DNA from 3 places in the Cupriavidus sp. 291-E7 genome. Region 1 is predicted to be linked to each of the others. Evidence: riboswitches for the same ligand, from Rfam matches in the RefSeq annotation. Region 1 holds a riboswitch; each other region holds the start of a gene.
What was found. A riboswitch is a leader RNA that binds a small molecule or an ion and turns the genes downstream of it on or off. The one in region 1 is predicted to bind cobalamin.
Positions count from the first base shown of each region.

Region 1 (3,270 bases):
GCAGCCAGGGCATGTTCTTCCGTCTTGCGGAAACGCCGCTACTGGCGACGATCGACGCGCGTGTATCGGCGCTGATGCGGATGCCGGTGGAAAACGGCGAAGGCCTGCAGGTACTGCACTACACACGCGGCGCGCAGAGCCGCCCGCATTTCGATTTCCTGATGCCGGACAACGCCGCCAACCGGGCATCGATCGCGCGCAGCGGCCAGCGCGTCAGCACGATGGTGATCTACCTGAACGACGTGGCCGAGGGCGGCGAGACGGTCTTCCCCGAAATCGGCCTGTCGGTCGTGCCGCGCAAGGGCAATGCGCTGTACTTCGAGTATTGCGACGACGGCGGCCAGCTTGACGGACGCACATTGCATGCCGCCGCCGAAGTGCTGCGCGGAGAGAAATGGGTGGCGACGAAGTGGATGCGGCAGCGGCGCTTCGTGTCCGCTGCCGAAGATGCGCGGAGCGCAATGATGTGACGGACGCCTAGCGCGCCGAGCGCGGCACCATCAGCGGTTGAACCAGCCGCGCAAAGATCAGCCCGAGCGCGGCCCACAGCACCGCCTGCATGCCGAACGCCGCCACACGATACTGCCAGAGCAGCGTGGCGGGAAAATGGTCGGGCACCTCGTTGATCTCGGGCAGCAGCGCATGCACGATCACGGTCAGCACAACAAAGATCGCACCGGTACCGACCCACATCGTCCACGCATCGCGGCTGGCGAAAACCCTGCGCGCCGCCACGACGGCCACTGCCATCGCCGCCAGCGACACACCGATCATCGTGAAGAACAGCGCGGTACGAAGCCCGATCGTCGATGGGTCGCCCACCGCCGGCGGATTGGGCGGATATTTGAGAAACGGCACCAGCACGATTGCCACATAGCCGAGCAGCGCCAGCAGCACGGAGGTCGTCCGCGCGCCCAACGCACCAATGCGGCCGTAGACAAAGGCAAAGACCAGCGAGAACAGCCCGCCCAGCGCGCTGCCAAATACGGCGACGCCGACGAACAGCCCAGCCCCGGCCTGTACATCGCGGCTGACCAGTTCAGGCATTTCGTGCGCATGGCTGCCGCCCATCGCATGGGCCGCCTGCTCTTCGAATGCAATGGCGCCTTCCACCTGCGGCTCACCGACCACGCGCGCAAAACCAAAGGCCAGCAAGCTGGCCAGAAAGCCCGTGAGCATGCCGCGGACCAGCAGACTTCTTACCATTGACGGATTTCCTCAGTGGCAGGGAAAACCAAGCAGGTGGCGGCCGTCGTGCACGAACTCATGCACGTACATGGTATTGAAGATGGCGGCGGCGCCTTCTTCCACACCAACGAAGTAGATGGCCAGAAGCAGCAGCATGCCGCCAAAAATAGCCCAGGGCAGCAGTTCGCGGACGGGGATCGAAACCGGCGCGATGGCGGCCGGCGAGGCAATGGCACTTGCGTGCATGAGATTTCTCCTTGAGGATGACGCGTCCTGTCATGGATCGTGGCTCGAAGAGAAGGTCTGACTTTCACAGTGGCGCGACCGTGCCGGAATCTCACCGGCTTCCCCTCCTCGGAATCCGTGCATTCTAGACGACTCCAAGGCCAACCGCATGACAACCCGCATCTCCCTGCTCTGCGTACCCGCGACCGCCGCCATCCGCGCCGGCCGGTTTCCGGCCGATGATCCGCTGGAAGCCGCCGACGCCGCGCAACTGGCCGCGCTCGATATCGCACGTCCGCTCGGCAAATGGGACCACGTGTTGACAAGTCCGATGGCCTGCGCACGCGCCACCGCACAGGCGCTGGGTTTTGACGCGGCCATCGACGATGCCTTGCGCGAGGTCGATTACGGCCGGTGGTCGGGGCTATCGCTGAAGGCGCTCGCCGCGACGGAGCCAGACGGGATTGCCGCCTGGCTCGCCGATCCCGGCATGGACGCGCACGGCGGCGAATCGCAGCAGGCCGTCATCGGGCGGGCCGGGCAATGGCTGGCGCGCCGCGCGCCAGGGCATGCACTGGCCGTGACCCATGCCAGCGTGATCCGGGCCATCGTCGTGCACGTCCTGGGCGCCCCGGCTCAGGCGGCGATGCAGCTGGACATTGCGCCGCTGACGCTGACGATGCTGTCAAGCCAGTCCGGCAAGTGGCGCGTGTCGGCCGTCGCGGTGCCGCTCTCGCGCTACTGAGGCGGCGCGGACGGCGGAGCCAGTGGCGCCGCTGGCGGCGGCGGACACTGGGTTGCACCGCCCTGCCCGGTATTCCGGAAAGTGACAACCAGCCGGCTGTCCTTGGCCATCATCAGCGTATTGCCGTAGGTGACCGTCGGCATGAATGCGATATCGGGCGCGACCGACACCGGCGGCTGCTTTGCCGCATCGACGGTCAACACCAGCTCGACGGTATAGGCGTCCACGCCCACGGCCTTGCCCTGCGGCGACTGCGCGAACCGCTGCTGGAATGCGCACATGTCACTGGTAATCGAGTCGAGCGCCGCCTGGATCGGCACGGTCTTGCCCGGTGGAATCGGCGCCGTATTGCAGGCGGTCAGCAATACGGCGGCAAGGCACAACGGGGTGACAAGGCGCATGGACTGGGTCATGGCGTCTCCTGTGCGGAAGATACAGTCGATCCGATGCTAGCTTCCGCTCCCTCCCCGCTCCATTGGCCAAAAGGGCAAGGTGACCGGCATTCCGAGGCTGGGGCTTGGCTGCGCTCCAAACGGGGCGGACCGGTCGGGCCATCGCGCCAGGGCATCCGGGAGCAAGACTCACGGCAGGTTTCACGCTTCTTTTGCATTTTTACAGATACATATGCAAAATGCAGGTCACCACAAATCGCTCCCGCCTGCGACATGACTCCATCGGAAGGCCAGTTCTGCGCTGGCGACATCACTTATCGCTATTTGGATCTACCCGGAATGCTTGGCGCGTCACTGGCGCGATTGCCGGTCGTGCTGCGCCTGCTGCTGGAAAACGCCGCACGCAACCTGGAAGGCGACGAGCGCGCGCAAGCCATCGCGGCCGTCGTGGCATGGCTCGATACCGGCACGAGCGAATCGGAAATTGCGTTCCAACCTGGCCGCGTGCTGATGCACGACACCACGAGCACCCCGGCGCTGGTCGATATCGCGGCCATGCGCGATGCCCTGGCCGAAGCGGGCGCGGACCCCGACGCGCTCAATCCGGTGCTTCCCGTCGACTCGTCGGTCGATCACTCGCTGGCCGTCGAGGCATTCGCACAGCCCGACGCAGCCTCGCAGAACCTTCGCATCGAAGCCCAGCGCAATGCCGAGCGCTAC
Region 1 covers NZ_JBYOJV010000013.1:33,090-36,359, forward strand. Annotated here, with positions in the region: gene AC3FLX_RS21880 (2OG-Fe(II) oxygenase) at 1-470, shown strand, start outside; gene AC3FLX_RS21885 (CbtA family protein) at 478-1,206, opposite strand; gene AC3FLX_RS21890 (CbtB domain-containing protein) at 1,219-1,434, opposite strand; adenosylcobalamin-variant (AdoCbl-variant) riboswitch at 1,477-1,555, opposite strand; gene AC3FLX_RS21895 (histidine phosphatase family protein) at 1,583-2,158, shown strand; gene AC3FLX_RS21900 (hypothetical protein) at 2,152-2,571, opposite strand; gene acnA (aconitate hydratase AcnA) at 2,824-3,270, shown strand, end outside.

Region 2 (3,270 bases), on a different contig from region 1:
ATGTCAGACGTTTGCCGTTTCAAACTAGGATGGGATGGAAACGGCGGCCAGGCACGATAACCCGACCATCCAACTGCGTCGGTCGCTCGCGCCGCGCAGTGGCTCCACTATACACCGCGACGTGAGTCATACCAAGCCGGACGTGTCGCGTCGTTACATTTTCCACAACACCCCTCACAATGCTGGCCTGTGCGCGGCACCGGCTTCACATGCACGTGATATGTGGCCATCGCCGCGCAATTCAAGTGCCGCCAGCAGGGTCTTTTTTACGGTTCAGCGTGTACCCACGTGCGCGTACTGGCGCAAGGCCTCGTCGGCGCGCTCGTTGAGTTCGCGGATACGCGCTCGGACAGCGTCCACGGGAATCGTGCCATCCTCTTCCTGTTTGCGGCGGATCGCCAGCAGATCGGAGGCAATGCTGATGGCCGCCATCACGGCCACGCGCTCCACGCCCTTGGCCGCCACGCTGCCCTTGAGCTTGTTCATCTTGTCGTCGACCAGTGCCACTGCCTCCAGCAGCGCGGCCTCGTTATCCGGCGAGATCGCAAAGCGATAGGGCTGGCCGGCGATGTTCACTTCCACTTGCTTGTTGCTCATGCATGTTCTCCGGGGGCTTGCTGCGAACCTTCCGACGTGGCGCGCGCACCTTCGCCAAGCAGGTCGAGCTGACGCGCATCGCTGGCCGTGGGCAGCTTGTCCAGGATGGACTGGATGCGCAACTGGGCTTCCTCGATCTTGATATTGAGCAGCTCGCGGTCGGCCGCCATAGCTTCGCGGTCCGCGCGCAACTGGCCCGCCTCGGCCTGCAGGCGGTCGATCTCCGCGCGCAGCCGCTGGTTTTCCGCCGCCAGGGTGTCCGCGTGATGCAGCACGCGTCCAATCTTGGCGGCCAGTTGTTCGAGTTCGTTGAGCATAGTGCCTGTCGTGTCCGGTAGGAGTAAGGGTCAGGTTTCGGGATTCTAGCCGATGCACGCGCCGGGGCTACCGCCAACGCGCCCGGTGAGACTTGTGTGTCGCACGGAAGTTGCACCGATCTGCGGTGAACGGCGCGATTTCGCGTGTCAACCACGGATATCGGCAACTTGATGCGTCGCATTGACGTCAACTTTGAAACTCCCTACACTCGCGCACGTTCCAGGTGCTCGCGGCCCCCTTACGCAGGGGCCGCAGTTCAACGGGAAACAGGGAGCCGGGGTGCCGTTGCCATATTGGAAGTTGGAAGTGACCAATCTGGAGACAAGCGGAGCAGGCCAACCTGTGCTGCCCCCGCAACGGTAAGCGACCGCGAACATGCTTTGAGAAAGCGTGGCTCGCAGGGCTGGCCCAGCGCCACTGATCCGGATCCGTCAGTCATCTGGCGATCCGATCGGGAAGGCGGCCTGCCTGATGTCGTCAGCCCGGATACCGGCCTGAAGAACGCGGGCGTCCGCTCCAACGCGGCACGCCAATTCGCCATATGGTCCGCGGGGGAACGGACCCGGCCGTTCTCATCCATCCTGCTCATGCGTTCCACGCTATCCAGGTCGACTGTCGCGGCAAGGCCGCCGGTTCGGCTATCCGCGCCCGCCATCATGGCGGCCGTCACCGTATTTTCCGCATCCCATGCTCCGGCCTTCGCGCAATCGGCGCCGGCCGAAGACGCGTCCCAGCCACAGTCGCTGGCGCCAGTGGTGGTTACCGCATCGCGCACCGCGCAACGCGTGACCGAGGCGCTGCCGCACACTACCGTGGTGACTCAGGAGGACATCGTCAATTCCCAGGCGCCGGATCTGCGCTCGCTGCTGCGCGGCCAGGCCGGGGTCGAGTTCGCCGTCAACGGCGGCATGGGGGCCAACACGTCGCTGTTCATGCGCGGCGCCAACTCGAACCAGGTGCTGATCCTGATCGATGGCGTGCGCGTTGCCGGTGTGAGCGGCGGCACGGCACAGATTGCCAACATCCTGCCCGATCAGATCGACCATATCGAGGTGGTGCGCGGCAACGTGTCGGCGTTGTACGGTTCGGATGCGATTGGCGGCGTGGTGCAGATCTTCACCAAGAACGGCGTGGGGCAGGCCCCGGCGGCCAATGCGCAGGTCGAGTACGGCAGTAACAACACACGCCAGGGCACGGTGGGCTACGGCGGCCAGATCGGCGATACGTCGTTCAATATCACCGGCTCGATGTTCAAGACCGATGGCTTTTCGTCGATCAACTATAACCAGTGGGCCGCCGCGAACGCCGCCGCGGTCCGGCGTGGCAATGGTCCGAACCCGAACGACAATCCCTACGAGAACAAGAGTGTTTCGGGCCAGGTGCGGCACAAGCTCACGCAGGACTGGGACGCCGGTTTTGCGGCGTACTACTCGAACAGCCAGCTGTCGTATGACAGCACCAGCGGCAAGCCGACTGACAATTTCACGATGGACAGCGAGCTCTACACGCTGTCGGCGTTCGTCAACGGCAAGGTGACATCGGCCTGGACCACGCACTTCAAGATTTCGCAGAGCGAAGACCGCAGCGAGGGCCGCAAGAACGGTCTGTTCGACAGCCTGTTCAGCACGCGCAACCGCCAGTTCAACTGGCAGAACGAATACGCGCTGACGCCCGACCACAAGCTGCTGTTCGGCACCGACTGGCTGCAGCAGACGCTGGCGTCCAGTTCGTACAACGCCCCGTCGCGCAATGTGTTCTCGGTCTATGGCGGCTATGAAGGCCGCATCGGCCAGCACCAGTTGCAGTTGAACGGACGCAACGACCACTATTCCGATTTCGGCAACCAGGGCAGTTTCTTTGCCGGCTACGGCTTCAACGTGACCGAGCAGGTCAAGCTGATCGCCAACGTCAGCAACGCCTTCCGCGCGCCGACGTTCAACGAACTCTATTTCCCCGGCTTCGGCCAGCCGAACCTGCAGCCCGAGCGTGCCAAGTCTGCCGAGGCGGGCGTGCAGGTCGATACCGCCAGTGCCGGCCTGCTGCGCGTGACGGCATTCGAAACGCGCTATGACGATCTGATCGTATCCACGGCGGTGGGCAGTGGCGTGTTTCTGGCGCAGAACGTGAACAAGGCCAAGGTGCAGGGTATCGAGGCATCGTGGCGTGCCACCGTCTGGGGCACCGATCTTGGCGCCAACGTGACCTTCCAGAATCCCGTCGATGAGTCCAGCAACACGCAACTGCTGCGCCGTGCGCGGCGCCATGCGTCGTTCGATGTCGGCCGCAACTTCGGCAACTGGCGTTTCGGCGGGGAATGGTTGATCTCGTCGTCGCGCCTGGACAACAGTGGCCGCA
Region 2 covers NZ_JBYOJV010000002.1:144,101-147,370, forward strand. Annotated here, with positions in the region: gene AC3FLX_RS03585 (cell division protein ZapA) at 274-597, opposite strand; gene AC3FLX_RS03590 (hypothetical protein) at 594-914, opposite strand; cobalamin riboswitch at 1,120-1,427, shown strand; gene AC3FLX_RS03595 (TonB-dependent receptor plug domain-containing protein) at 1,503-3,270, shown strand, end outside.
Region 2: it holds a riboswitch for cobalamin, as region 1 does, so the genes downstream of both, AC3FLX_RS03595 (TonB-dependent receptor plug domain-containing protein) here and AC3FLX_RS21890 (CbtB domain-containing protein) in region 1, are expected to answer to the same signal.

Region 3 (3,270 bases), on a different contig from region 1:
AGCACGCGCAGTGCCGCCGGTTCTACCTTGCTGTACAGCGTGAATGCCGGAACGGGCGAGCGGCTGCCCGGCGCATTCCACGAGGCCACGGCCGGCGAAGTGGACGCGGCCGCGCGCGCCGCGGCGGCGGCTTATCCCGCGTTTCGTTCGCTGGTGCCGGCGCAGCGGGCTCGCTTCCTGGACGCTGTGGCCGACGGCATCGACGCGCTCGATGATGCGTTCATCGCGCTGGTCTGCCAGGAAACCGGACTCCCGGCCGCGCGCATTGCGGGGGAGCGCGCACGCACGAGCAACCAGTTGCGGCTGTTCGCATCCGTGCTGCGGCGCGGCGATTTCCTGGGTGCGCGCATCGACCAGGCCATGCCGCAGCGTACGCCGCTGCCGCGCGCCGACCTGCGGCAATACCGCATCGGCATCGGACCGGTGGCCGTGTTCGGCGCCAGTAATTTCCCGCTTGCGTTCTCCACGGCCGGTGGCGATACCGCGTCGGCGCTGGCGGCCGGCTGCCCGGTGGTGTTCAAGGCCCATATGGGTCACATGGCGACGGCGTCGGTGATCGCCGACATCGTGGTGCGCGCGGCGGAGGCCACGGAGATGCCGCGCGGCGTCTTCAACATGATCTTCGGCGACCGCGTTGGCGAGCATCTGGTCAAGCATCCCGAGATCCGCGCGGTCGGCTTCACGGGTTCGCTGCGTGGCGGCCGCGCGCTTTGCGATATGGCCGCGGCCCGTCCGCATCCGATCCCCGTGTTTGCCGAGATGAGCAGCGTCAATCCGCTGATTCTGATGCCCCAGGCCCTGGCGCGGCGGGGCGCGGACATCGCGGCCGAGCTGACCGCGTCGGTCACGCAGGGGGCCGGGCAGTTCTGCACGAACCCGGGCTTGGTCCTGGGTATCCGCTCGGCCGCGCTCGACGCGTTTGTCGCGCATTTCAAGACAGCCATCGGCGCCTCGCCCGCGCAGACGATGCTCAATGCAGCGGGATTGCAGCACTACGTCGATGGGGTGCGGAAGTTTGCCGATACGCAGGGTATGGCCTTGCTGGCGGCCGCTCCGGCACATCCCGGCCAGGCTTCCGCCGAGCTTTGGCAGGCCGACGCCGCATTACTGTTCCAACCCGATGGCCGCTTGCAGCGGGAAGTTTTCGGACCTTGCACGGTCCTGGTGGTGCTCGAAGATGCCGACGCGCTGCGGCGTGCCATCGACGCGCTGCAGGGGCAGTTGACGGCAACACTGATCGCGGACCCCGAAGACCTGGCGGAGGCCGCGCCACTGGTTGCGGCGCTGGAGCACAAGGCGGGGCGGCTGCTGGTCAACGGCTATCCGACCGGCGTCGAGGTGTGCGATGCGATGGTGCACGGCGGCCCGTATCCCGCGACGTCCGACGCGCGCGGCACCTCGGTGGGCACGCTGGCCATCGACCGCTTCCTGCGGCCCGTCTGCTTCCAGAACATGGACGACGCGCTGCTACCGGTGGCGCTGCGGAATGCCAATCCGCTCCGCATCGACCGGCTCGTGAATGGCGCGCGCACGCGCGACCCGATCGTGGCGTAGCGGTGAAGCCGGCGCGACTTGAGGATGGCCTGCATCACGAACCTGAACGGCACTTCGTGCTGGAGATGCCAAATCTGACGCAAATTCCGTCGGATTGACGCTTTTCCGTGTCCAGATGGTGTTGTTTCTGACACCAGACGGCGCAAGTCACCAACGGTTACGAGTAAAATGCGCCCCGCGGTGCGTCCCCCTGACGTGCCGTACGTGATGCAGGTGCCCGCGAGCGATTTCGCGGGTTAAACGGGAAACAGGAACGCCGCGCACTAGCGGCCAGCCTGTGCTGCCCCCGCAACGGTAAGCAGGTTTGGGAACCATCATGTCGATCCTCGGTTGTCGGATCGACAGTCACTGCGCAAAAGCTTCGCTGGCGTGGGAAGACGATGGCGTCCCGGAAGCAGACGCTTCCAGCCTGCAAGCCCGGATACCGGCCTGTTGTCATCATCGCTATCCATTTGCCCGGGCGGGGTCGCTCGGCTTCACGATGAAATACAACTTGTCCGCGCATACCGCCAGCCGCTCGCGCACGGCCGAAATCTCGTCGCGTCACGCACGTGGGCGTCGCTCGCGTGCACTGGTCGCTTCCGTTGGCACGGTGGCCAGTTTCAATATCCCTTGTGCACTGGCACAGGAATCCGCATCCGACCCCAAGCATCCGACCCTGCCGGCCGTCACGGTCAGCGAGTCCGCCCAGATCGACCCGCCCGGCCTGGCGCTGTCGAAGCCCGAATACACCGGCAGCCGTCTGGGCCTGACGCCGCTGGAAACCCCGGCCAGCGTCGAAGTGATCAGCGGCGAGACGATTCGCGCGCGCGGCGATCAGTCCGTGCGCGAAGCCGTGACACGCGCTACCGGCATCACGGGCAATCCCGCGCCCGGCAACGGCGGCACGTCGCTGACGGCGCGCGGTTTTTCCGGCCAGGGTTCGGTCATGCAACTGCTCGACGGCACGCGCATGTACGTGGCCTCGGGCACCGTCACGTTCCCGTTCGATACCTGGTCGGTGGATCGCATCGAAGTGCTGCGCGGGCCGGCATCAGTGATGTATGGCGAAGGTGCCATCGGCGGCGTGGTCAACGTGGTGCAGAAAAAGCCGATCCGTGGCCCCATCGAGAACGAACTGCAGATCACCGGCGGCACAGAGAAGACCGCCCGCGTAGCGTTCGATAGCGGCGGCAAGGTCAACGACAACCTGTCGTACCGCTTTGCCACGGCGTACAACCGCTCGGCCGGCTGGGTCGAGCGGGGCGATTCGAACAACCTGATGGTGTCTGCGTCGGTGCGGCTGGACGTCAACCCGGACTTCAACCTGACGCTGTCCTATGCCGACGGCACGCAACATCCGCAGCAGTACTTTGGCACGCCGCTGGTCAATGGCAGCCTGGACACGTCGCTGCGCAAGAAGAACTACAACGTCGGCGATGCCCAGATCAGCTATCGCGACCGCTGGACGCGCCTGAATGCCGAATGGACGCCGAACGACCGCGTCACGGTGCGTAACCAGTTCTACTACCTGACCAGCCACCGGCACTGGCGCGACAGCGAGACCTACGCGTTCCTGCCGGCCACCTCGCAGGTGCGGCGTACCGATTACCTGGAAATCCTGCACGACCAGGAGCAGGTGGGCAACCGCGCGGACATGACGGTCAAGAGCAAGCTGTTCGGGATGGAGAACGCGACGACCGTCGGCTTCGATATCAACAAGATCAACTTCACGCA
Region 3 covers NZ_JBYOJV010000017.1:10,354-13,623, reverse strand. Annotated here, with positions in the region: gene AC3FLX_RS25200 (aldehyde dehydrogenase (NADP(+))) at 1-1,554, shown strand, start outside; cobalamin riboswitch at 1,753-2,001, shown strand; gene AC3FLX_RS25195 (TonB-dependent receptor) at 2,048-3,270, shown strand, end outside.
Region 3: it holds a riboswitch for cobalamin, as region 1 does, so the genes downstream of both, AC3FLX_RS25195 (TonB-dependent receptor) here and AC3FLX_RS21890 (CbtB domain-containing protein) in region 1, are expected to answer to the same signal.